4 regions of the Actinoplanes sp. L3-i22 genome follow, and region 4 is predicted to be linked to each of the others. Evidence: riboswitches for the same ligand, from Rfam matches in the RefSeq annotation. Region 4 holds a riboswitch; each other region holds the start of a gene.

Region 1 (5,481 bases), 1.5 Mb from region 4:
GGCGTAGGTGACCGTGGACGGGATGGCGGCGATCGTGGTGCCGAGCAGGTAGCGCTTGCGGCAGACGCTGGTGGTGCCGTAGGCGTAGCCGACCAGGCCGAACGGGGCCAGCGGAAGGAACCGGACCAGGAGCACCGCGGCCAGGCCGCGACGGTTCAGCCAGCCGTCCAGGCGGGCCAGCCGGCCGCCGGCCTTGGCCTGCAGCACGCCGCGGCCGGCCCAGCGGCCCAGATAGTAGGTGGCGGTGGCGGCGATCAGGGCGGCGGCCATCGCGGCGATCGCGCCGGTCGCGGCACCCAGCAGGGCGCCGCAGGCGACGGTCACCGCGGTGCGCGGGACCAGGACCGACAGCAGCAGGCCGCCGAGGACGGCGACCGCGACCGCGGCACCCGGGCCGAGCGCGACGACCGCGTCGCCGATCTCCCGCATCGGGAGCAGGGCGGCCGCCGCGGCGAGACCGCCGATCGCGACGGTGAGCAGGCCGAACCGGACGAACCGGTGCTTGCGGCCCACCGGCGTCCGCTCCGCCGCGGCCCGGTCGACGACCACGACGGCGGTTGAGGCTGAGGGGACCGGGTCGAGGACCGCGGTCGCGGTGGGCTGGCTGATCGGCGCAGCCTGAGAGTCCCCGGGAAGGGCGCCCGTGGAGTGATCAGGTTTGTCGGTCATGCAGGCCTACCGCCCCAACTGTCGTCGGTTCAGGACAAGGTCGTGCTGCTGTGTTCCGCGCTCGTCTTCGTCGTCATGTGGTCCTCACGCCGGGAGGGCGGCGGCGAGCCGCTCACCCCGGAGACGCTCGGACCAGGTGTCGTCAAGGGGCGCAAGCCTATCCGCGCCGGTGGACCAACGCAGTAGCAGATCGGCTAGCGCTGGGTTGCGAGACAGCGCCGGACCGTGACTGTAGGTCCCGATGATCTTCCCGGCCCAGGCTCCCTCGGTCTGGCCGTCGTTGCCGATGCCACCGGTCACCCGGGCCAGCGGCGCGGCGTGCGCGCCCAGGTGGGTGCGGCCGCCATGGTTCTCGAAACCGGTCAGCGGGGGGAGCCCGAGCCGCGGATCGATGTCGCCGCGGAGCTCGCCGACCGCGCGGGTCTCACCGCGGTCGGAGTTGATGTCGAGCAGACCGAGCCCGGCACATTTGGTCCCCTTGGCGAAGAACGAGTGACCGAACAGCTGGTAACCCGCGCAGATGGCCAGAACCGAAGCACCCTGGGCGACGGCCCGGTGCAGACCGCCGTCGGTGATCAGCCGCTGGGCGGCGAGCGCCTGCGGGCCGTCCTCACCGCCGCCGATCAGGTAGATGTCGGCGGTGGTCGGCATCTGCATGTCCGAGCGGACCTCGTAGGTCTCCACCGGGATGCCGCGCGCGGCCGCCCGGTGCGCCAGGATCAGCATGTTGCCCCGGTCGCCGTAGGTCGACAGCAGATCGGGGTAGATCCACACGATCCGCAGCGTGCTGTCGTTCATCTCTGGACCTCTGTCCTACGGTGCGGGAACGGCTCAGTTGACACGGTCGAGCCCGGCTCGGATGTCCTGGAACGCCGTGTAGTTGGCGATCACCTCGAGACGGCCCGGCGGCACCTGCGCCAGCGCCTCGTCGAAGGTGTGTACGTGCTGGAACGGGACCTGGTTCACCTGGAGGCGGACGGCCAGGTCGTACGCCCGGTCACCGGTGATCAGCACCGGCCGGTCACGCAGCGGGGCGAAGTCGACGTCCCACAGCCAGGAGGTGTCCAGACCGTCGGGGTCCCGCGCGTTGATCGAGAGCAGGGTCGGCGCCTGGTCGGCCATGTCGAACGCCTCGAGCCAGCTCGCCGGGTTCTTCGCCAGGAGCAGGCGGATGTTGCGGCCGTCCCGGTCGACCTGCGCGTACCGCCCGGCGATCGAGGTGACCCGGGAGAGGCGGGGCAGCGCCTCGATCGGGCGAACCCCGAACTCGCCGGCGACCGCGAGCGCGGTGGCCGCGTTACCCAGGTTGACCTTGCCGGGGAGCTGCAGCTTGACCAGGTGCCAGTCGCCGCGCGGGTCGATGACGCCGTCCTCCTCGACCACCCACTGCGGGGCCGGGCGGCGGAGCGGGCAGCCGGTGCACCACCAGTCGCCGTTGGCCCGCTCGATCGGGTGCCCGCTCTCCGGGCAGACGAACGAGTCGTCGTGCCAGCGCTGGCCGGCACTGAACCAGGTGCTCTGCGGGCTGGAGCTGGCCGCCCAGACGACCATCGGGTCGTCCGCGTTCGCCACCACCTTGATCTCGGGGTGGCCGGCGAGCGCGGTCTTCCACAGCTGCGCCATCATCGCCACCTCCTTCGCCCGGTCCAGCTGGTCCCGGGAGAGGTTGAGCAGCGCGACCACCTTGGGCCGGGTGGCCTGGATCACCTGGGGCAGGTAGTGCTCGTCGGTCTCCAGCACCGCGAACGGGGTGTGCCCCTCCTTCGCCAGCGCCGAGGTGTGCCCGGTGGGCATGTTCGCGCCGTACCCGTTGGTGGCGACCCGGCCGAGCACGCCGAGCGCGGCCGCGGTGAGCCGGGTCGTGGTGGTCTTGCCGTTGGTGCCGGACACGAGCGCCACGGCACGGCCGGACGCCAGGTGGGCCAGGAGGTCCGGATCGATCTTGAGACCGATCCAGCCGCCGATCACCGACCCGTCGCCGCGTCCCGCGGCCCTGGAGAGCGCGGCCGCCGTCTTCGACGCGGTGGTCGCGACAATGGCCCGTAGAGGCATCTTCCCGTCCGTCACGCCAGCGAGGGTACCGGACCCGAGGGTTACGTCGAGTTGCCGGAAGGCCTGGATCACCGGACCAGGCCGGGTAGTCCGAACGGGTTACCACGTTTGCGCCGATGGTTGACGTTCCGCGATCACGAACGGGTTACCACCTGAGTTTTTGTGTGTTCTGGTTCACTGGGGGTGATCGACAGTGCGTGTGCGGTCGACTACGAAGCGCGATGACATTTGTCTCGCGGAGGTAACAAACTGGACAGGGGCCAGTGTGCCAACTACGCACAGTGACGAGACGGCGTCTAACGTTCATGGGCGAAGTCGGGTACCAAAGATTCACCGGCGGCATCCGCTCGCCGGTTCGCGCTCAACCGGTTCACGCCGAGCCCTGCCCCGGACCGGTGGACGCGACCACCTGCACGAACAGAAACGCTGACTAAGGCATCAGGGGGCAGGGACGGGGGAACCAATACCCGGTCCGCGCCGCGCCGTCCCACCCGACGACGCGGAGGCAGGACCTTGGGGTGAAGCCACCACACGGTGGCCGGGCAAGCCTTCCCGCCCGAACCCGACAGCTAACCTCGCAGGCGTGCCGGAGGGAAAACCTGACCGTGCACGAACACCGTTCGGGCCGCCACCGCGCGAGCCGCAGCCGTCGCATGTCCGGTGCCACCACCGCGGCACTTTCTCTGGGGTTCTGCCTCTGCGCCGGCCAGCTGATGGCTTCGTCACCCGCGTCCGCGGCGACGACACCCACCGCGCAAACCGCGACCACCGCCGCCGAGTCGGCTGCGGTGAAGCCCACGTTGACCTACCGGGTCAACACCCTGAACCTCGCCTGGGGTTCGACTCTCAAGGTCACCGCCAAGGTCATCGACCCACGTACCGGGAAGATCGCCAAGGGCACCGTTCGCCTGCAGGGGTACCGCAACGGCAAGTGGGCGAACCTGGACACCGACACGTCCAAGACCGGGACGGTCACGCTCACGTCCAAGCCGAAGTCGGCGATCTACATCCGGACCGTCTTCACCGGGTCCGGGTACACGCAGTTCACGAGCATCCGCAAGAAGGTGTCGATCAAGGCCAGCGGCGCGAAGGTGCTGGCCGAGGCGAAGTCGCACACCGGCGCGCTGTACAAGTTCGCCGCCGCCGGGCCCAAGCGCTTCGACTGCTCCGGGTTCACCAAGTACGTCTACAAGAAGGCGGCCGGCAAGTCGCTGCCGCACAAGGCGAACAGCCAGCAGAAGTACGGCAAGGCGGTCAGCAAGTCGAGCAAGAAGGTCGGCGACCTGATCATCTTCCGGTCGGGGTCGTACGGGTACCACGCGGGCATCTACGCCGGTGGTGGGTACATGTACGACTCGCCGCACACCGGCGCCCGGGTCGGCAAGCACAAGATCTACGGCAGCAACTACGTCGTACGTCGTCTGGTCGCCGCCTGATCGGGGTCGATCCGCTCGGCGCGCCTGCCGGGCGGCGGTTCGCCGCCGTGACGGCTGACGCCGGGCAGTGATCCGCCGGGTGGTTGACGGCGGGCGGGGCCTGGCTGCTGGAGGTCTCGCCGGACGTATTCGGCGGACAGCACCAAGTAAATAAGGGACAACGCCAGTGGGGCGCGACCCGAACCCGGGGTCGCGCCCCACTGGCGTTCCCACCCGCCCGGCCGGGCGGGTGGGGCTGCCTCGCGCCGCCGAAAGCAGCCCTGATCGCCGGCCGCCGGTCTCGGCCGGCGTTGAGGGCTGCCTCGCGGCGCGGGAATGGGCCTGAGCGCCAGCAGGTCTTTGCCGCAGCCGGCGGCCTCGATCACGCTGCCGGCGGTGCGGGCGGTCACCGCCAGGAGCCGCCGCAGAGCCGGCGGCGCCGCCGCGGTCGAGCCGAGGGCGGCGGCGCGGCTGGGGGGTGTTTGTGGAGGGATTGCGCGCTCCACAGTCGCCGCTCGTGGGCTCCACTTTCCTCCCTCGCGGCGCTCCACTTTCCTCCCCACCCGCGGGTGAATCCCTCCACCAGGGGGTTTTCGGCCGGTTTGCGCGGGACTTATCGAACCTCGTGCGCCGGATGTCGGAAACCGGACCTCGTGGATCATGCTCGCGCCCTCCACTTCGAGCCACCCCCTGTGAACTGGGATTACGTCCGCGAAAACAGCTCGCGAGCACTCGCTTTCGGGTTGCAGGTGGAGGGAAGTGGAGTAGAGTGGGGCCCAGTGGCAGGACCGAGGAACCGAACCATGGGACTCGACCCGCGGAGCCTGCCGGCCCGAGTTGACAGGCGGTCCGCCCCCTCCGCGAAGGGGTAAACCGCCACGGCAAGGGGGTGGGGGCCGGATGTTCCTCGGCACGCATACCCCCCGGCTGGACGAAAAGGGCCGGCTGATCCTCCCGGCGAAGTTCCGCGACGAGCTGGCGGGAGGTGTCGTGATCACCAAAGGACAGGAACGCTGTCTGTACGTGTTCCCGATGCCGGAGTTCCAGCGCATCGCGGGCCAGCTGCGCGAGGCGCCGGTGACCAACAAGCCGGCGCGGGCGTACAGCCGGGTCTTCTTCGCCAGCGCGCACGACGAGGTTCCCGACAAACAGGGCCGGGTCACCATCCCCGCACATCTGCGGGAGTACGCGAGTCTCGGCCGGGATCTCGTGGTGATCGGGGCCAGCACCAGGGTCGAGATCTGGGACAAGCAGTCCTGGGACGACTACCTCTCGGCGAGCGAGCAGGAGTTCGCCGACATCGAGGAGGGGGTGCTGCCCGGCGGACTGTAGGGCGTGGCACTCG
Region 2 (5,481 bases), 3.4 Mb from region 4:
CCAGGCGGCGGAGCGGGCCAGCGGGTGCCGGAAGCGGACCCGGGCGCCGATCTCGACCAGGCCGGCGGCTTCGGCTGGGCCGGCCGCGTCCGGGCTGACGCCGAGTTGCTCGGCGGCGCGCCAGAGCAGCGGCACGTTGCCGACCGGTTCGACGGCGGCGGCCAGCAGCAGGGTGCGGCTGGCCGCGGGCAGCGCCGCGATCCGCCGTTTGAAGCCGTCCTCGAGGTGGCTCGCCACGGTGGTCGCCGCCGGGATGCCGAAGAGGTGGCTCGCCGTGGTGGTGGCGGCCGGGATGCCGAAGCCGAAGGCCGGGTCCATCTCGCGGGGCAGTTCGAGCAGGGCCAGCGGGTTGCCGCGGGTCTCGGCGACGATCCGGTCGCGGACCCGGGCGTCGACCAGGCCGGGCAGTACGGTGTCCAGCAGCGCCCGGGCGTCGGCTTCCGGCAGGCCTTCGACGAGCAGTTCGGGCAGGCCGGTGAGCAGGGTGTCGTCGGCCGGGGTGCGGGCCGCGAAGACCAGGGCGACGGATTCGGCGTCGAGCCGGCGGGCCACGAAGGTCAGGATCACCTCGGACATCCGGTCCAGCCACTGCGCGTCGTCGACGACCACGACGAGCGGCTGGTCGACGGCGGCCTCGGCGAGCAGGCCGAGCACGGCCAGGCCGATCAGCAGCGCTTCGGGCGGTTGGCCGGCGCTGAGGCCGAACGCGGTGGAGAGCGCGACCCGCTGCGGCTCGGGGAGCCGGTCCAGGTACGGCAGCAGCGGCGCGACCAGCTGCTGCAGCGCGGAGTAGGCCAGCTCGGTCTCCGGCTCGACGCCGGCGGCACGGACGACCCGGGTGGCCGGGGCCTGCCCGACCAGGTAGTCGAGCAGCGCGGACTTGCCGGTGCCGGCCTCGCCGCGCAGGACCAGGACCCGGCTCTGGCCCGATCGGACGTCGCGGATCAAGCGTTCGAGCTGGTCACGTTCGCGGGACCGGCCTCGGAGTCCGACTGAGCTCAGCACGCTGGGAGCGTACCTGGCGCCCGTTCGGTGACCTCCTGCAGCAGATAGCCGTTGCCGTCCGGATCGGTGAACGAGGCGAACGACCCGTAGGACAAACGCCCTGGATACAGGCCCGGTACCCGCTTCTCGGTGCCCGCATGGTGGAACACGCCGTCCGCGTCGTGGAAGATCTCACTGACCCGCACGCCCCGGCCGGTCAGCTCGGCGCGGGCCTCCTCGATGTCGCGGACGATCAGGTGCACGTTCTCCATCGAGCCGGGCGCGGCGGTGCCGATCCCGGTCCCGAACGCGATCGAGCAGGGCGAGCCGGGCGGGGTGAACTGCACCACCCGGTAGTCCGGGCCGCACACGTAGTCGAGGTCCTCGCGCCAGCCGAGCTGGTTGTAGAACCGCTTGGCCCGATCGATATCGGTCACCGGCACCGCGATCAGCTCCAGCCGATAGTGCATGGCTCAGATCCCGCGGAAACGGGCGGTGCCGCGCGGAACGCCGGGGGCGATCACCACCACATCGAAGGTTCGCATGGCGCAAATACTGGCCCGCCGGTCCGACTGATCGAGCCCGGGACTTGCCCTGGCCTTCGGTGCCCGGGTACCCGGGCGATCACGGCGGGTATGCGGCTGACTCGGGCGCGCTTGTCGTCGTACCCAAGCAAATGCCGTTGTTTTTTGGGTTTTATCCGGCACGAACAAGATCAAATCGGTCGAATAGCGTGAAGAGCGTCACTATCCGGGGCGAAAAACTTGGTCGATGGGCCGCCGGTGTGGTTACCGTCGGTCGTCCCGCGATGGCGGGCACTGTGGACGGTCCGCCGAATCCTGCCGCCGATCCACGGACACGAATCGAAAGGCAGGAGCGGGGGACCCACTTCCGGCGCGATGTTGGAGCTCGCGCCTCGGGGTGAAGCCGCGTGTGACGCGGCCGGGCCACTCTGCCCGAACCCGACAGCTCACCTCGCAGGCGTCGAGGAGAAAACCCATGTCTCGGATCGGTAGACGAACGCGCCTTGCTGCCCTCGGCCTGATTCTCGCGGGCGGAGTCATCCTCGCCCCGGCGGCCCCGGCCAGCGCCGCAAGTGTCAATTGGGACAAGCTCGCGCAGTGCGAGTCCGGCGGCAGGTGGCACATCAACACCGGTAACGGGTATTACGGCGGCCTGCAGTTCAGCCGCAGCACGTGGACGGCGAACGGCGGCGGGAAGTACGCGAAGACCGCGGACAAGGCCACCAAGGCCGAGCAGATCGCGATCGCGAAGAAGTTGTACGCCAAGCGGGGCCTGAGCCCGTGGCCGGTGTGCGGCAAGAAGGCCGGCGTGAAGATCTCCTCGCCGGCGAAGAAGAAGACCACCAAGAAGTCCACGAAGTCGAACGGGAAGACCTACGTCGTCAAGTCCGGCGACACGCTCGCCAAGATCGCCGCGCGCTACCACGTCAAGGGCGGCTGGCGCACGCTCTACAAGGTCAACAAGAAGGTGCTGAGCTCGCCGAACCGGATCTATCCCGGTCAGCGGATCAAGCTCTGATCCGGCGCGGCCGGGTCATCCGAGGTACCGGCTGATCCCCGGATCCAGCTGAACGGTGACCCGGCCGTTGCGGTCCCAGCGCTCCAGCGTCCACCAGTTGCCCTGCCGGCGGACCGTGACCTGAACGTTCGCGGACTCGCCGTGCCAGGCCTTGCCGCCCGCAGAGACGCCGTACTTCGCGCGGGCGAACATGCCGACCTTGGTCAGGGCAGCGCACGCGCGGCAGCGGCCGTCCTCGGTGACGACGCAGTCGCCGCAGGCCGCGCCCTGGCACAGCCGGCACGGGCGGACCGCCTCCGGGCAGGCCGGGCAGGTCGAGCGCAGGCAGTGCGTGCACCAGTCCAGCCGGCCGGCCAGGTGGTGGTTGCGGCAGGCCTGCAGGGTGCTGTGCGCGACGCCGGTGACGTCGTCGACGACGTACCCCTGCCGGATTCCCGGCGCCACGTCGTAGAGGATCGGCACCTGGAAGCCGTCGGCGAGCTCCCAGGTCTCGGCGACCCGCAGCCCGACCGCGATCCGGACCACCTCGGCGGGCCGGCGGCGCAACCGCCGCAGCAGCTCGGCGGTCAGCTCCTCGGGCAGGTCGAGCGGCGCGGCCGGGGCCTGCGCGGCCGGGGCGCCGACCGCCTGCCGGGCCTCGGCGGGCTCCATCTCCTCCCCCGGCGGATGCTCGACGATCCGCGGGACGACCAGCTGCTGCACCCGGCGGGCGCCCTGGACCTGCACGCCGGTGAACTCCTCGCCCCGGGTCACCGCGGTGACGTCGGCGAGCCGGTGCGGCGCGAGCAGGGTGGCGCCGACCATGCCGCGGTTCATGTCGCCGGGGGACTTGCTCAGGCCGTGCCAGGCCGGCCGGGCGCCGTCGCGCCGGACGCCGAGCTGCGCGTGGCGGCCGACCCGGGCGAGCACGGCCTCCCACGGGCCGAGCGCGGCGTGGGCGACGACCTCCGGCTCGGGCTGCCAGTCCTCGGCGGCCCAGCCGGCCCGATCGCCGGGCTCCTGCCACTCGGCGACCGTCTCCGAGCTGTGGATTCCGCGCCCATCGATGCCGGTGTTCTCATCGAGGATCAGGCGGCTCACGCTATGCGATCTTACTCGGGCGACGCTTGCGCGATGACTTATCGACATGCGCCGGTCCTTTCCGGACAGCAGGATCATCGAAATGATTAGCTTTCCGTCCAGAAGGGCGCTGCTGGCCGCGACGCTCGGGCCGGTGCTGTCCCTGACAGCGCTGGCCGTGCCCGCCTCCGCCGCGGAGCTGTCCGCCTTCGACGCGGTGAACCAGTTCATCGGCACCGAGTTGGACACCACGCAGAACAAGAGCAACGACGCGTACGGCAACACGTTCCCCGGCGCGGCGGTGCCGTTCGGCATGGTGCAGCCGAGCCCGACCACGTACAAGGCGGGCAACGCGCAGGTCGGCGAGAAGGGCGGATACGAATACACCGCGAGCCTGATCCGCGGATTCGGGATGACCCGCTACTCCGGCACCGGGTGCACCGGGCGGTTCGGCGGCTACGAGTTCCCCACCATCCCGTACGCCGGGGATGTCCTGCCGGTCAATCCGTCGGCCGACGTCAAGGGCTACTACCTGGGCTTCGACCACGCCAACGAGGTGTCGCAGCCGGGCTACTACAAGGTCGGGCTGGACAACGGGGTGACCGCGGAGCTGACCGCCACCGCGCGGACCTCGGTGAGCCGATTCGCCTTCACCGACAAGGCGACGCTCATCCTGGACGTCTCGGGGCAGAACAACCGGTCGTTCGGCAGCGAGATCACCATCGACCCGGCGACCCGGACGGTCTCCGGCTGGATGTTCGGCGCCGACGTGTGCGACGTGGGCAACACCTACAAGGCGTACTTCTCGACGACCTACGACAAGCCGTTCGCCTCGTTCGGGACGTGGAACGACGCCGATCTGGCCGCGGGCAGCACGCACGCGATCAAGGCCGGGACCGACACGAGCGTCGACTACCGGCACGACACCGGCGGCTGGGTGACGTTCCGGCCCGGCACGAAGGTGACCGCGAAGACCGGTTTCAGCTACGTCAGCGTCGAGAACGCGGCCCTCAATCGCGACAAGGAAACATCAAAGGACAATTTCGACGACGTACGTCGTGAAGCTCGAAAATCGTGGAAGGAAGCGCTCGGCACGATCGACGCGCACGGTGGCGACACCGCCCAGCGAACGTCTTTCTACACCGCGCTCTACCACGCGTACCTGCAGCCCAACGTCCGTGAGGACGTGAACGGGCAGTACGTCGGCTTCGACGGGCTGGCGCACCAGGTCGACCGCGGGCACCACTTCTACCGCAACATCAACTTCGCCGGCTCCGGCTGGGACATGTACCGCAGCCAGGCCCAACTGCTCGCGCTGACGTTCCCGAAGGTGGCGAACGACATCCAGCGCTCGATCGTCGCGATGGTCCAGCAGACCGGCCGGTGGGCGCCCGGCGCGGCCCGCATGCAGGGCGACAACTACCAGGTCATCCTGGCGACCCTGGACGACATGGGGGCCACCGACTACGACCGCAAGGCCGCGCTGGCGTCGATGATCGCGACCCAGAAGCTGCCCGCGACCTCGACCACCCGCAGCGACGCCTACCAGTACTTCTCGACCGGGCTGATCGAGAACCGCAAGGGCGACTTCGCGACCTCCCGGGTCCTGGAGTACTCGGTCGACGACTTCGCGATCGCGCAGCTGGCGTCCCGGCTCGGGGACTCGGCGAACGCGGACTTCTTCCAGGCTCGCGCGCAGAACTGGATGAACGTCTTCGACCCGGTCACCCAGCACATCCGCCCGCGCGAGCGGACCGGCTTCGACCGCTCGTTCGACCTGCGGGTCCGCGAGGACGGCGCCGGGCGCGGCCAGTTCAACCAGTCCACCGGCTACCAGTACGGCTGGATGGTCCCGCAGAACCTGTCGACGCTGATCGGCAAGCGCGGCGGCGTGGC
Region 3 (5,481 bases), 5.3 Mb from region 4:
TCATCTCGTCCTCGTGCCGCGGCTGCTGAGTCAGCGTCGGCGACGCGACGTGCAGCACCGCGGCGCAGCCGGCCACCGCCTCGGCCCAGCCCTCGTCGTTGCCCAGGTCGGCCCGCACCACCCGCAGGTTCGCGCCGGGGTCGGCGCCGCCGGCCGCCAGCATCGCCCGAACCTGCGGCTCGCGGGCCAGGTCGCGCACCGTGGTGCGCACGGTGTAACCGGCATCGAGCAGCGCGAGCGCGCAGTAGCTGCCGATGTAGCCCGAGCCGCCGGTCACCAGTACGTCCGTCATCATGCCCCTCCAGGGGTGTCCGTTTCGTGTGACTCAAACGGTACTGGAGACCTCTCCACTTCGTCAACGAAAAGCGGAGAGTTCTCCAGATCACCCCGGGAAGGTCAGGCCGGATGCACCCCGAGCCCATCCAGGATCAGCCCCAGCATCGGCGCCGACCGCTCCGGCGCGGATCGCCACAACGCCCCCGTGAGCTGCAGGAAGTCGGCCGGCTCGGCGTCCACCCGGATGCTGGCGTCGGCCTTGCCCGCGTCGAACAACTGGGTGATCGAGGCGATCACCGGCCCGTAGCTCTGCTCCGCCATCGTCCGGTGCGCGTCCGAGCTGAGGGCCGCGCCCAGCAGATGCTTGGTGCGCATGCCGGCGACCAGGTCCAGGGTCCAGCGCCGCAGCGCCTCGACCGGCGTCAGCTCGGCGAGCAGCTCGGGCACCCGGCCGACGAGCTTCTCGATCTCGTCCTGGTAGATGTCCAGCAGGAGCACCTCACGCGACGGATAGTTGCGGTACAGCGTGCCCGGGCCCACCCCGGCGCGCTGCGCGATCTGATTCATCGAGGTGTTCTCGTCCTCGGCGAAGGCCGCCCGGGCCGCCGCCAGGATGGCGTCCCGATTCCTGCGCGCATCCGACCGGACCATGCAGCTTCTCGCAATCCGCAGCGTTAGTGGAGACCTCTCCGCAACGATAACGCGTGCTCACTCCCGGATCGGAAGGCCCGCCGCCCGGTAGATGTCGTCGATCAGCGACATGGTGACGACGGAATCCTGCGGCGGCGTGAGGTTCGCCGACCGGTTCCGGGTCGCTTCGTCAAAGGCTTTCAACTGATGGACGTACGTCGTGGAGCCGTCGATCCGCTCGCCCCGCTTCTGCCCGTCGGACGCCACCCGGAACCGGTGGAACACGTGCGGCATCGCATAGTTGTCGACCACCATCTCGCCGTGCTCGCCGACCACCTTGGCCCGCAGGCTGAACAGCGCCGACGACCACAGCGAGGCGCGGATCCGGCCCCGGGCGCCGTCGCCCAGCTCGAAGTCGGCGGTCATCGCCCGGTCGACCCGCGGGTCGCGCCGGGTGGTCAGCGCCCGGGCGGCGACGACCTTCGGCTCGCCGGGCGACAGCAGGCGCAGGCAGTGCACGGCGTAGCAGCCGGCGTCCATCAGCGCCCCGCCGGCCAGGTCGTAGTCGTACCGGATGTCGTCGAACTTCGGCAGCGGGAAGCACATCGACGTCTCGACGCTGCGGATCCGCCCCAGCTCGCCGCCGTGCGCGATCGCCCTCATCCGCGCCGCGAGCGGGTGATAGCGATAGTGGAACGCCTCCATCACGACCAGGCCGGTCCGCTCGGCGGCGGCCTGTACCTCGCGGGCCTGCGCCGCGTTCGCGGTCAGCGGCTTCTCGGCCAGCACGTGCTTGCCCGCCTCCAGCGCGGCCAGGATCCACCGCGCGTGCCGCCCGTTCGGCAGCGGGACGTAGACCGCGTGCAATGTCGGATCGGCCAGCAGTTCGGCGTAGCTGTCGTGGACCACCGGGATACGGTGCTCGGTGGCGAACTCGGCGGCCCGGCCACGGTCCCGGGCCGCGATCGCGGCGACCTCGACACCGTCCACCAGCCGAGCGGGCCGGATGAGCGCGGCCGGCGCGATCCGGGCCGCTCCGAGCACACCGATTCTCATGCGGCGCAGTCTATGTGGACCCGGAAGGACGGATGACCATGGCGTGGTGGTGGCAGACGCTGATCAGCGTCGGCGTGGCTCTGCTGGTCGTGTGGCTCGCGGCGCTGGTCGCCCTGCTGGTCGCCAAACCCGGGAAGGCGCAGCTCACCGAGGCGCTCCGGCTGCTGCCCGACCTGCTGCGACTGCTGACCCGCCTGGCCGGCGACCGGACCCTGCCGCGCGGGGTCCGGATCCGGCTCGGCCTGCTGCTCGCCTACCTGGCGATCCCGTTCGACCTGATCCCGGACTTCATCCCGGTGCTCGGCTACGCCGACGACGCGATCATCGTGGTCGCCGTGCTGCGCTCCACCGTGCGCCGCGCCGGGCTGGACGCCGTCCGCCGGAACTGGCCCGGCACCGAGGACGGTTTCGCCGCGCTCAGCCGCCTCACCGGACTCCGCGGGTGAGCGGCCGGGTCATCCTTACGGGTCGGCTCCCGGAGTGTCCCGCTTCACAGATCGACAACGGCCCTGCGTGACCGTCCATGAGCGGAGCGATTCCGCATAGTTCGCGTCTCCCGTGCAAATCGGACACCGTTTGGCCTTGTCGTCACTCAGGGTGACCGTCGCTACATAAGGGACGGCGCCGGAGGGCGGGCTATCAAGGAGGAGCGGCGGGCAACGGCTCACCGCTCGTGTCGATCCGGATCACGCCGAGCCCTGCCCCGATCCGGCCGCACGAACCGCACTGACCAGTCATCAGGCATTCGGGGGCGGGGACGGGGGAACCACACATCGGTCCGGAAGCGGACCTCGGGGTGAAGCCGCCATCGCGGCCGGGCAATCCTTCCCGCCCGAACCCGACAGCTAACCTCGCAGGCGTGCCGGAGGGACCGAGTCACCGTGCACGTTCGTACCTTCCACACGATCGCCCTGTCCGTGGGCTTCGGCCTGCTCACCGGCGGGCTCGGCGTCCCGCAGACCGCCGTCGCCGCCCCGGCGGCCGTCGCGGTCACCCGGGCCCTGCCCACGACCGGCCGGACCGTGGCCGCCAGGTCGCAACTGGCCGGGCTCCGGGTCGTCACCGAGGCGGCCCGGCACCGCGGCAAGCCCTACCTGTTCGGGGCGTCCGGGCCGAACCGCTTCGACTGCTCCGGCTTCACCATGTACGTCTACCGGAAGACCACCGGGAAGAGCCTGCCGCACAAGGCAGACCTGCAGCAGCGGTACGGCCGGGCGGTCAGCAGGTCCGCGGCCCGGCCCGGTGACCTGATCATCCTGCGCAACGGCTCGTACGGCTTCCACGCCGGCATCTACGCCGGCGGCGGCCAGATGTGGGCGGCGCCGCGGGCCGGCAAGACCATCACCAAGCAGAAGATCTGGACCAGCAACTACGTGGTCCGGCGCCTGACCTGACCGCTACTCCGGCTTCCGGCCGAGCAGCAGGGCGAACCGCAGATCGTCGGCCTCGACGGTGAGGTCGACGGTCTCCACGGTGAACCCGGCCGCCCGCAGGTCCCGCCGGACGGTCGGGACCGTGGTGGTGCGGTAGTACATGACGAAGGACGGCGCCACCACGGTATTGCGGACCACCATGGCCAGGTCGAACCCGAGACTCGTCCAGTAGGCCCGGGTGGTCCGCGCGGGCAGCTCGCCGAGCGCGACGCCGAACAGCCCGCCGGGCCGCAGCGCGCGGTACACCCCCTCGAACAGCGCCGGCCGCTCCGAGGGCAGGAAGTGCCCGAGCGCCCCGAACGTCACCGCCAGGTCGAAGCCGGCGGTGAACGGCAGCGCCCGCACGTCGGCCCGCACCAGCGTGGCGGACGGGACCGCGGCGCGCGCCTCGCCGAGCATCCCGGCGCTGAAGTCGACGCCGGTGATCCGCTCCCGGCACAGCCGGTCGAGGGCGGTCAGCCCGGCGCCGGTGCCGCAGCAGACGTCCAGCCCCCGGTCGAACGGCCCGAACTCGGCCAGCGCCCGGACGCTCGCCTCCAGGACCGGGTCCGGGGTACGGAACGGCGTGTGGTCGAACTTCGGAGCCAGGAAGTCGTAGCCGCGTTCGACCGAGGACAGCGCCTGGACACACAGTTCCCGCAGTGACGGCCCTTGAGGTGAGAACACCTGGCCGAGGCTACCTGCCGGCGGGCTGCGCCGACCGGCTGCCGGCGGCATCCCGGACGGCCGGCGAACGCCGGAAGGCCTGGGTGACCCGGGTCAGCCACTGCACCTCCTCGCGCATGCTGGCCGTCACGCCGTCGAAGTCGGTGGTGGCCGGCTCGGGCGCGGTCGCCGGCCCGCCGCGGTCGGCCCGGCTCAGGGCCCGCAACGACAGCGCGATCTCGACCGCCTCGACCGTGGCCGCCAGCTCGACGCCGTGCAGGCCCGCCCGCCCGGCGAGCTCGGTGGCCGTGGCGTGCGACTCGACTGTCCGGTACGGCCGCAGCAGGAGCAGCCCGTCGCGGATCTCCACCACCCGCCGGGTGAGCCGGAACCGGAGATCGCCGGGGAGCAGCCGGTCCGCCCAGCGGGTATACGGATGCAGCGCGATCTGTGGCTTGACCTCGTACAACGCCTCCCACAGCGGCCGCAGCGCCTGATACGACAGGTACGAGCCGACCCACTCGGCCGGCCGGTGCACGCCGACCGACCCGCCCCACGACGGCAGGGTCGACCCGATGCTGATCAGCAGCGCGCTGACGATCACCAGCGGCCGGGTGGCCTCGGACGTGGCCACGTCGAGATTGCGGTCGAGCACCAGCCCGGCGGCGAACCCGCCCAGCTTCACCACCGCGTACAGGCCGGAGAGGTAGGTGCCGCCGGTGACCATGAGCAGGCCCAGCCGCAGCAAGGGCGCGCTGCCCAGCCGGGTGAACCGGGCGGCCAGCCGGGCCACGTCCAGCGAGCCCAGCCCCAGGTAACCGACGTAGGCCAGGAACACCACCGCGCCGGACGGGTCGTCGCGGTAGCTGACCGGGTCCTGCGCGCGCAGCGCCGGATGCCCGGCCGGCCCGGTCACGGCGACCGCGGCGATCAGCACGGTCACCGCGAGCGCGACCAGCCCGACCCGCAGGCGGATGCGCCGGGTGGCCGACGCCGGATCGTCGATGCTGACCACGAAGCACTGGTAGCCGCAGGCGGCGATCATGGCCAGGACCGGGGCGACGGCCAGCGCCGTGGCCGACGACCCGAGCACCGCGTCGACCGCGGCCTCGCCGGGCGGCCACAGCAGCACCAGCGCCACGGCCAGCGCGAGCAGGCAGGTCACCAGCGAGTAGCCGGCCCGGACCGCCGTGGTCTCGGTCGCCCGGCGCAGCTGCCAGACCTTGTAGGCGGCGCTGCCGGCCACGAGCAGCGCGACGACGAGGAAGGCCACCGGCGCTCAGCCGCCCGCCGGCGGGTCGGCCAGAACCGACCGCAGCCGGCCCAGCAGACCCTCCGGGTCGTCCGGCGCGGGGATCCGGTAGTCGGCGATGCGGGCGCACACCAGGGTCGCGAACACCTCGGCCTCGTGCTCGTCACGATCGGCGAAGCCGGTCCGCAG
Region 4 (5,481 bases):
CGGCGGTACGTGCAGGCCACCGGCGACCTCGACTTCGAGCGTGAGGTCGGCCTGGAGCTGCTGGTGGAGACGGCGCGGCTGTGGCGCTCGCTGGGTCATCACGACCGGCACGGGCGGTTCCACATCGACGGCGTCACCGGGCCGGACGAGTACACCGCGATCGTGAACGACAACATCTACACGAACCTGATGGCGCAGCAGAACTTCATGACCGCGGTGGACGCCTGCAAGCGGCACCCGGACCTGGCGCGCCGGTTCGGGGTCGACGACGAGGAGGCGGCCTCCTGGCGGGACGCGGCGGCGGCCGTGCACATCCCGTACGACAAGGAGCTCGGCGTCCATCAGCAGTGCGAGGGCTTCACCCGGCTCCAGGAGTGGGACTTCGAGAACACCCCGCCGGAGGGTTACCCGCTGCTGCTGAACTACCCGTACTTCGATCTGTACCGCAAGCAGGTGGTCAAGCAGGCCGACCTGGTGATGGCGATGTACATCCGCGGTGACGCGTTCACCCCGGAGGAGAAGGTCCGGAACTTCGCGTACTACGACGCGCGGACCGTCCGGGACTCGTCGCTCTCCGCCTGCATCCAGGCCGTGATGGCGGCCGAGACCGGGCACCTCGAGCTGGCCCACGACTATCTGGGCGAGGCCGCCCTGATGGACCTGCACGACCTGCACCAGAACGCGCGGGACGGCGTGCACGTGGCGTCGCTGGCCGGCTCGTGGATCGCGCTGGTCGCCGGCCTGGGCGGGATGCGGGACTTCAACGGCCAGCTGTCGTTCGCGCCGCGGCTGCCCAGCCGGATCAACAACCTGGACTTCTCGCTGCTCTGGCACGGCCTGCGCCTGCGGGTCAACGTCACCGCCGACGAGGTGACCTACTCCCTGCGCAACGGGGGCGGCTCGGCGCGGCTCACCCTGCTGCACCACGGCAAGGAGATCGAGGTCACCCAGGTGCGCCCGGTGTCCATGTCGATCCCGTCGGCCGGCCCGGTGGGCCCGGCGCCGACCCAGCCGGCCGGCCGCGCGCCGGTGCGGCGGGCCACGCCGCACCACTGATTCTCCGGTATCAACGAGAAAGCCCCCGGTCCGCGAAGGACCGGGGGCTTTTTCATGTTCGGTGCGGCGCTACAACAGGGACACGTGCACGTGGTCGGTGTGGTCACTCGGACCGTGGTACGCGTGCCAGTTGCCGGTCGCCGGGAACCAGATCTGTTTGTACCAGATCACGTAGTATATTCCGAGCCGGTCGGCGTTCCGGACCAGGAACGCGGTGAGGTCGTTCCCGTACCTCATCATGTCGTCGTTGTGCGCGACCGAGAAGCCACTCTTCTGCAGTGACCAGTCGCAGGCCCGGCCCTTGGGATGCTCGAACGGACCGCCGTTGCGATGGCAGCCGACGAATCTGTTGAAGCCGGCCTTCTTCACCTCCTGGTAGAGGTGCAGAGTCCGCTTGGTGATGCAGCCGTCGGTCGTCGGGTCGTCCTGGTTGCAGGACTCCGCGGAGAAGCCGCCGTCGGAGTTGCGCGGCGCCGGGGCCGCGACCTTGGAGACCGCGTCGACGAAGCCGTTCGTGATGGTCTTGTTGATGCCGGTGCCGCCGCCGAGCAGCTCGAGCTGGCCCTCGGCCGAGTCGTGCTGCTTCTGCTGGATGGTGAGCTGGGTGGTCTGGTTCTTCAGCTCGGCGTCCAGCTTGGTCTTGCTCTCGGTGATCGTGGTGAGAGCGGTGTTCAGCTCGTTCAGCTTCGCGTCGTGCAGCTTGTTGATCTCCTCCAGGGAGACCGCCTTCTCGATGAAGTCCGACGAGTTGTTCGCCTGGAGAAGGAAGCTCAGCGTGTTCAGCGTGCCGAACTCGTACTGCTGGCGGGCGATCGCGTTGACCTCCGGGATCAGCGCGTCACGGCGCTTCTCGGCGTCGGCGATCTGGGTGGCCAGCAGCTTCTGGTTCTTTTTCGAGGTGGCGACCGCGGCCTTGGCGTTCACGAACCGCCGGTTGGTCGCCTCGAGCTGATCGGAGAGGTCATCGCTCTCGTCCCCCTCCGCAGGGGTCGACGAGGTGCCGCTCGGAGCGGCGAGTGCCGGCGTGACCGGTGCCACGAATATCGTGGTGGCCACGAGCGGCGCCAGGGCAAGCAACAGCCACCGGCGGGGACGTGCGGTCATCAACAATCCTTCCTAGTCACCGCCGACCGAGTTAGCTGACGGGTTCGGGACGGAAGCTATCCCTACCGCGTAATGCGGATTCACCCCAACTACCTGGTTCCCCGGTTCGCCTTTCGACGATTGGGCGGCGGCCTGCCGGCAACTCGGGGGCGGTGCCGTCCTGGCAGGACCGGCGGCCAGTTTACCTGAGATATCACTCGGCATCAGGGTCAGGAAAACCACCAAAGCCGTTACCTTCCGACGACGTTCCGTAATGGCGTGACGACTCGTGACCGGGCCGTTGCAATAAGTGTGAGAACTGTCGATTCCTCGATCGAGTGGGTATGGTCGGTTCCGGTTCCCGCCCGGGAACCGCCGCCTAATCGCAACAACCAGCGAGCCGGGGATCCACATTTCTTCCGGGGTGAATCCGCGTCAGCGGTAGGGATTTCCTTCGTCCCGAACCCGTCAGCTAACCCGGCCGGCGGCCGACGGAAGGAAGCAGCCAGTGCAGCAAGTGACTGCGCGGCGACGATGGGTGGCCGTTCTCGCGCTGCTGGTCGCCGCAAGCGGGATCGCCGGTGTCGGCACACCGGCGGCCGCGGCACCCCGGCCCCTTGCCGCCCCCGGGGAGTCCGGTGACGACGGTGAGGGCGGTACCAAGTCCCTGCTCGACAAACTCGACGAGGCCTCCAAGGGTTACGTCACCGCCAAGACCAAGTTGCAGACGTCCAAGACGCAGCAGACCAAGCTCGCCGCCGCCCTCAAGCAGTTGGACGCGGCGATCGGTCCGCAGCAGGACTCGCTCAACAAGTACGCCGCGCAGGCGTACGCGATGGGCCGGCTCGGACCGCTGAGCGCGCTGCTCACCGCGGACTCCTCGGCCGGCTTCCTGGACCGCGCCCAGCTGCTGACCACCGTGGCCGAGCGGCAGAACCAGGCGATCTCCGACCTGCGGACCACCCGGGAGAATCAGGGCAAGGCCAAGACGGCGATCGACGCGACGATCATCGAGCAGCAGCGTCAGGTCAACGTGATGGCCAAGAAGAAGATCCAGGCCGAGCAGGCCCTGAAGGACGCGAACCAGGGCTCCGACTCGGGTGGCTCGGGTGACTCCTCCGGCAGCAGTTCCAACGCCGACCAGCCGTCCGGCAGCCTCTCCGGCGGGTGCACCGAGGACGACCCGACCACCACCGGCTGCATCACTCCGCGTCTGCTGTACGCGATGAAGCAGGCGCAGAAGGCCGGTTTCACCCGGTACGTCGCCTGCTTCCGGCACCAGAACAGCGGGGAGCACCCGAAGGGCCGGGCCTGTGACTTCGCCGCCGACAAGAGCGGTTTCGGCGGGGTGGCCACCGGTGCCAGCAAGACCTACGGCACGAACCTGGCGAACTACTTCATCCACAACTCGGACACGCTCGGCGTGCTCTACGTGATCTGGTTCAAACGGATCTGGCTGCCGAGCAGTGGGTGGAAGTCGTACAGCGGGGCCGGCGGGACACCGTCGACCGACCACACGAACCACGTACATCTGTCGGTGACCTAGCCGTTGACTCCACAAAAAGAGCCCCGGGCCACTGGCCCGGGGCTCTTTTTCGACGATGCCTACTTCTGCATGTACGCCTCGTACTGCTGGAGGATCTCCTCGGTCGGCCCGTCGCCGCGGATCAGGCCGGACTCCAGCCAGATGACCCGCTCGCAGGTGTCCCGGATCGACTGCTCGCTGTGGCTGACCAGGAACACCGTGCCGGCCTCCTCGCGCAGCTCGCGAACCCGCTCCTCGCTGCGGCGGCGGAACTTCGCGTCACCGGTACCGAGCGCCTCGTCGATCAGCAGCACGTCGTGCTTCTTGGCCGCGGCGATCGAGAAGCGCAGCCGGGCCTGCATGCCGGACGAGTACGTCCGCATCGGGAGCGAGGCGAAGTCGCCGCGCTCGTTGATGCCCGAGAACGCGATGATCTCGTCTTTCTTCTGCTTCACGTCGGCCGGCGACATGCCCATGGCCAGGCAGCCGAGCTCGACGTTGCGCTCGCCGGGCAGGTCGTTCATCAGCGCGGCGTTGACGCCGAGCAGCGACGGCTGGCCGGCCGCGTAGATCGCGCCCTTGGACACCGGCAGCAGGCCGGCGACCGCGCGCAGCAGGGTCGACTTGCCCGAGCCGTTGCTGCCGATCAGGCCGATCGCCTCGCCCTTGTAGGCCACGAAGCTGACGCCCTTGACCGCGTGCACCTCGCGCACATTGGCCGAGTTGGTCTTGGTGACCAGCCGCTTGAAAGCCGAGAGCGGGCTGGTCTGGTTCGCGCCGATCGCCCCGACGATCTTGTACGTGATGTGGGCGTCGTCGCAGATGACGGTCGGTTCGCGTTCGATGTCAGCCACGGCCGTAAACCTTTTCTCCGCGCCAGAAGTAGAGGAAGCCGCCGACGCTCACGATCGCGGTCCAGATGACGGCCTCGGTCCACAGCAGGCCGGGGGTGCCGGCCAGCTTGACGTCCTCCATCAGCGAGTGCCGGAACAGCTCGATGAAGACCAGCATCGGGTTCGCCTCGATCAGGTGAAGCTTCCAGCCGTGCAGGTGGTCGGTGAAGCGGGTCACCGGGTAGAGGACGGCCGAGCCGTACATCCAGAAACGCATGATGAACGGGATCAGCTGCTTGATGTCCCGCAGCTTCGAGCCGAGCCGCGCGAAGAACAGGGCCAGCCCGGTGTTGAAGAGGGCCAGCAGGAACATCGCCGGGAGGATCAGCAGCCACTCGACGTTGATCGGCTCGCCGGACATCAGGACGATGACGAGCAGCACGCACATGGCGGTGATGAAGTTGCGGATCTCCACGAGGGCGACCGACAGTGGCAGGCTGCCCCGCGGGAAGTGCAGCGCCCGGATGATGCCCAGGTTCGCCGTGATCGCGTTCGCGCCCTGGCCCACCACCTGCTGGGTGAATCCGAAGACGAAAACACCGATGCAGAGGTACGCGATGAAGTTGCCGGCGCCGGCACCGGTCCCGATGATGACGCCGAAGATGATGTAGTAGACCAGCGCGTTCATGATCGGCGTGACGACCTGCCACAACGTGCCCAGGTTCGTGCTGCCGAGCTGTGAGGTGGTCTTCGCCTTGGCGTGGGCCGTGATGAAGTGCCGGTAGCCCCAGAGCTGACCGGCGTACTCCAACGGGCTGGCAAGTCGCCCGGAAGAGGCAAGGCCGTGCCGCTGCGCCAACTCCTTGAGGGGAGTGGCAGGAGCGGTTTCGGCAACCGCTGTCTCTGGCATGGGGTGGTGCTCCGATCTCGTCTGCCGGTACGAGGCTGCGGACTCCCGTGTTTCGCCGTCTGGCACAACAAGAA

The links. Region 4 has a riboswitch for cyclic di-AMP ahead of L3i22_RS01785 (hypothetical protein). Riboswitches for the same ligand answer to the same signal wherever they lie in the genome.
Region 1: linked by a shared signal. The riboswitch ahead of L3i22_RS08515 (C40 family peptidase) and the one ahead of L3i22_RS01785 (hypothetical protein) in region 4 are both predicted to bind cyclic di-AMP.
Region 2: linked by a shared signal. The riboswitch ahead of L3i22_RS54470 (transglycosylase family protein) and the one ahead of L3i22_RS01785 (hypothetical protein) in region 4 are both predicted to bind cyclic di-AMP.
Region 3: linked by a shared signal. The riboswitch ahead of L3i22_RS25335 (C40 family peptidase) and the one ahead of L3i22_RS01785 (hypothetical protein) in region 4 are both predicted to bind cyclic di-AMP.

Annotation. Positions count from the first base shown of each region.
Region 1 covers NZ_AP024745.1:1,843,465-1,848,945, forward strand. Annotated here, with positions in the region: gene L3i22_RS08500 (TVP38/TMEM64 family protein) at 1-669, opposite strand, end outside; gene L3i22_RS08505 (type 1 glutamine amidotransferase) at 754-1,467, opposite strand; gene L3i22_RS08510 (Mur ligase family protein) at 1,501-2,721, opposite strand; cyclic di-AMP (ydaO/yuaA leader) riboswitch at 3,136-3,320, shown strand; gene L3i22_RS08515 (C40 family peptidase) at 3,375-4,157, shown strand; gene mraZ (division/cell wall cluster transcriptional repressor MraZ) at 5,037-5,468, shown strand.
Region 2 covers NZ_AP024745.1:9,048,909-9,054,389, forward strand. Annotated here, with positions in the region: gene L3i22_RS40665 (LuxR family transcriptional regulator) at 1-1,005, opposite strand, end outside; gene L3i22_RS40670 (VOC family protein) at 999-1,454, opposite strand; cyclic di-AMP (ydaO/yuaA leader) riboswitch at 1,805-1,983, shown strand; gene L3i22_RS54470 (transglycosylase family protein) at 1,984-2,526, shown strand; gene L3i22_RS40680 (hypothetical protein) at 2,542-3,606, opposite strand; gene L3i22_RS40685 (GH92 family glycosyl hydrolase) at 3,689-5,481, shown strand, end outside.
Region 3 covers NZ_AP024745.1:5,686,418-5,691,898, reverse strand. Annotated here, with positions in the region: gene L3i22_RS25355 (aldehyde reductase) at 1-292, opposite strand, end outside; gene L3i22_RS25350 (TetR/AcrR family transcriptional regulator) at 397-927, opposite strand; gene L3i22_RS25345 (Gfo/Idh/MocA family protein) at 985-1,962, opposite strand; gene L3i22_RS25340 (YkvA family protein) at 1,995-2,408, shown strand; cyclic di-AMP (ydaO/yuaA leader) riboswitch at 2,688-2,837, shown strand; gene L3i22_RS25335 (C40 family peptidase) at 2,844-3,356, shown strand; gene L3i22_RS25330 (class I SAM-dependent methyltransferase) at 3,360-4,061, opposite strand; gene L3i22_RS25325 (MAB_1171c family putative transporter) at 4,072-5,313, opposite strand; gene L3i22_RS25320 (hypothetical protein) at 5,320-5,481, opposite strand, start outside.
Region 4 covers NZ_AP024745.1:385,337-390,817, forward strand. Annotated here, with positions in the region: gene L3i22_RS01775 (glycoside hydrolase family 65 protein) at 1-1,056, shown strand, start outside; gene L3i22_RS01780 (hypothetical protein) at 1,126-2,160, opposite strand; cyclic di-AMP (ydaO/yuaA leader) riboswitch at 2,164-2,297, opposite strand; cyclic di-AMP (ydaO/yuaA leader) riboswitch at 2,506-2,642, shown strand; gene L3i22_RS01785 (hypothetical protein) at 2,648-3,685, shown strand; gene L3i22_RS01790 (ABC transporter ATP-binding protein) at 3,745-4,518, opposite strand; gene L3i22_RS01795 (ABC transporter permease) at 4,511-5,407, opposite strand.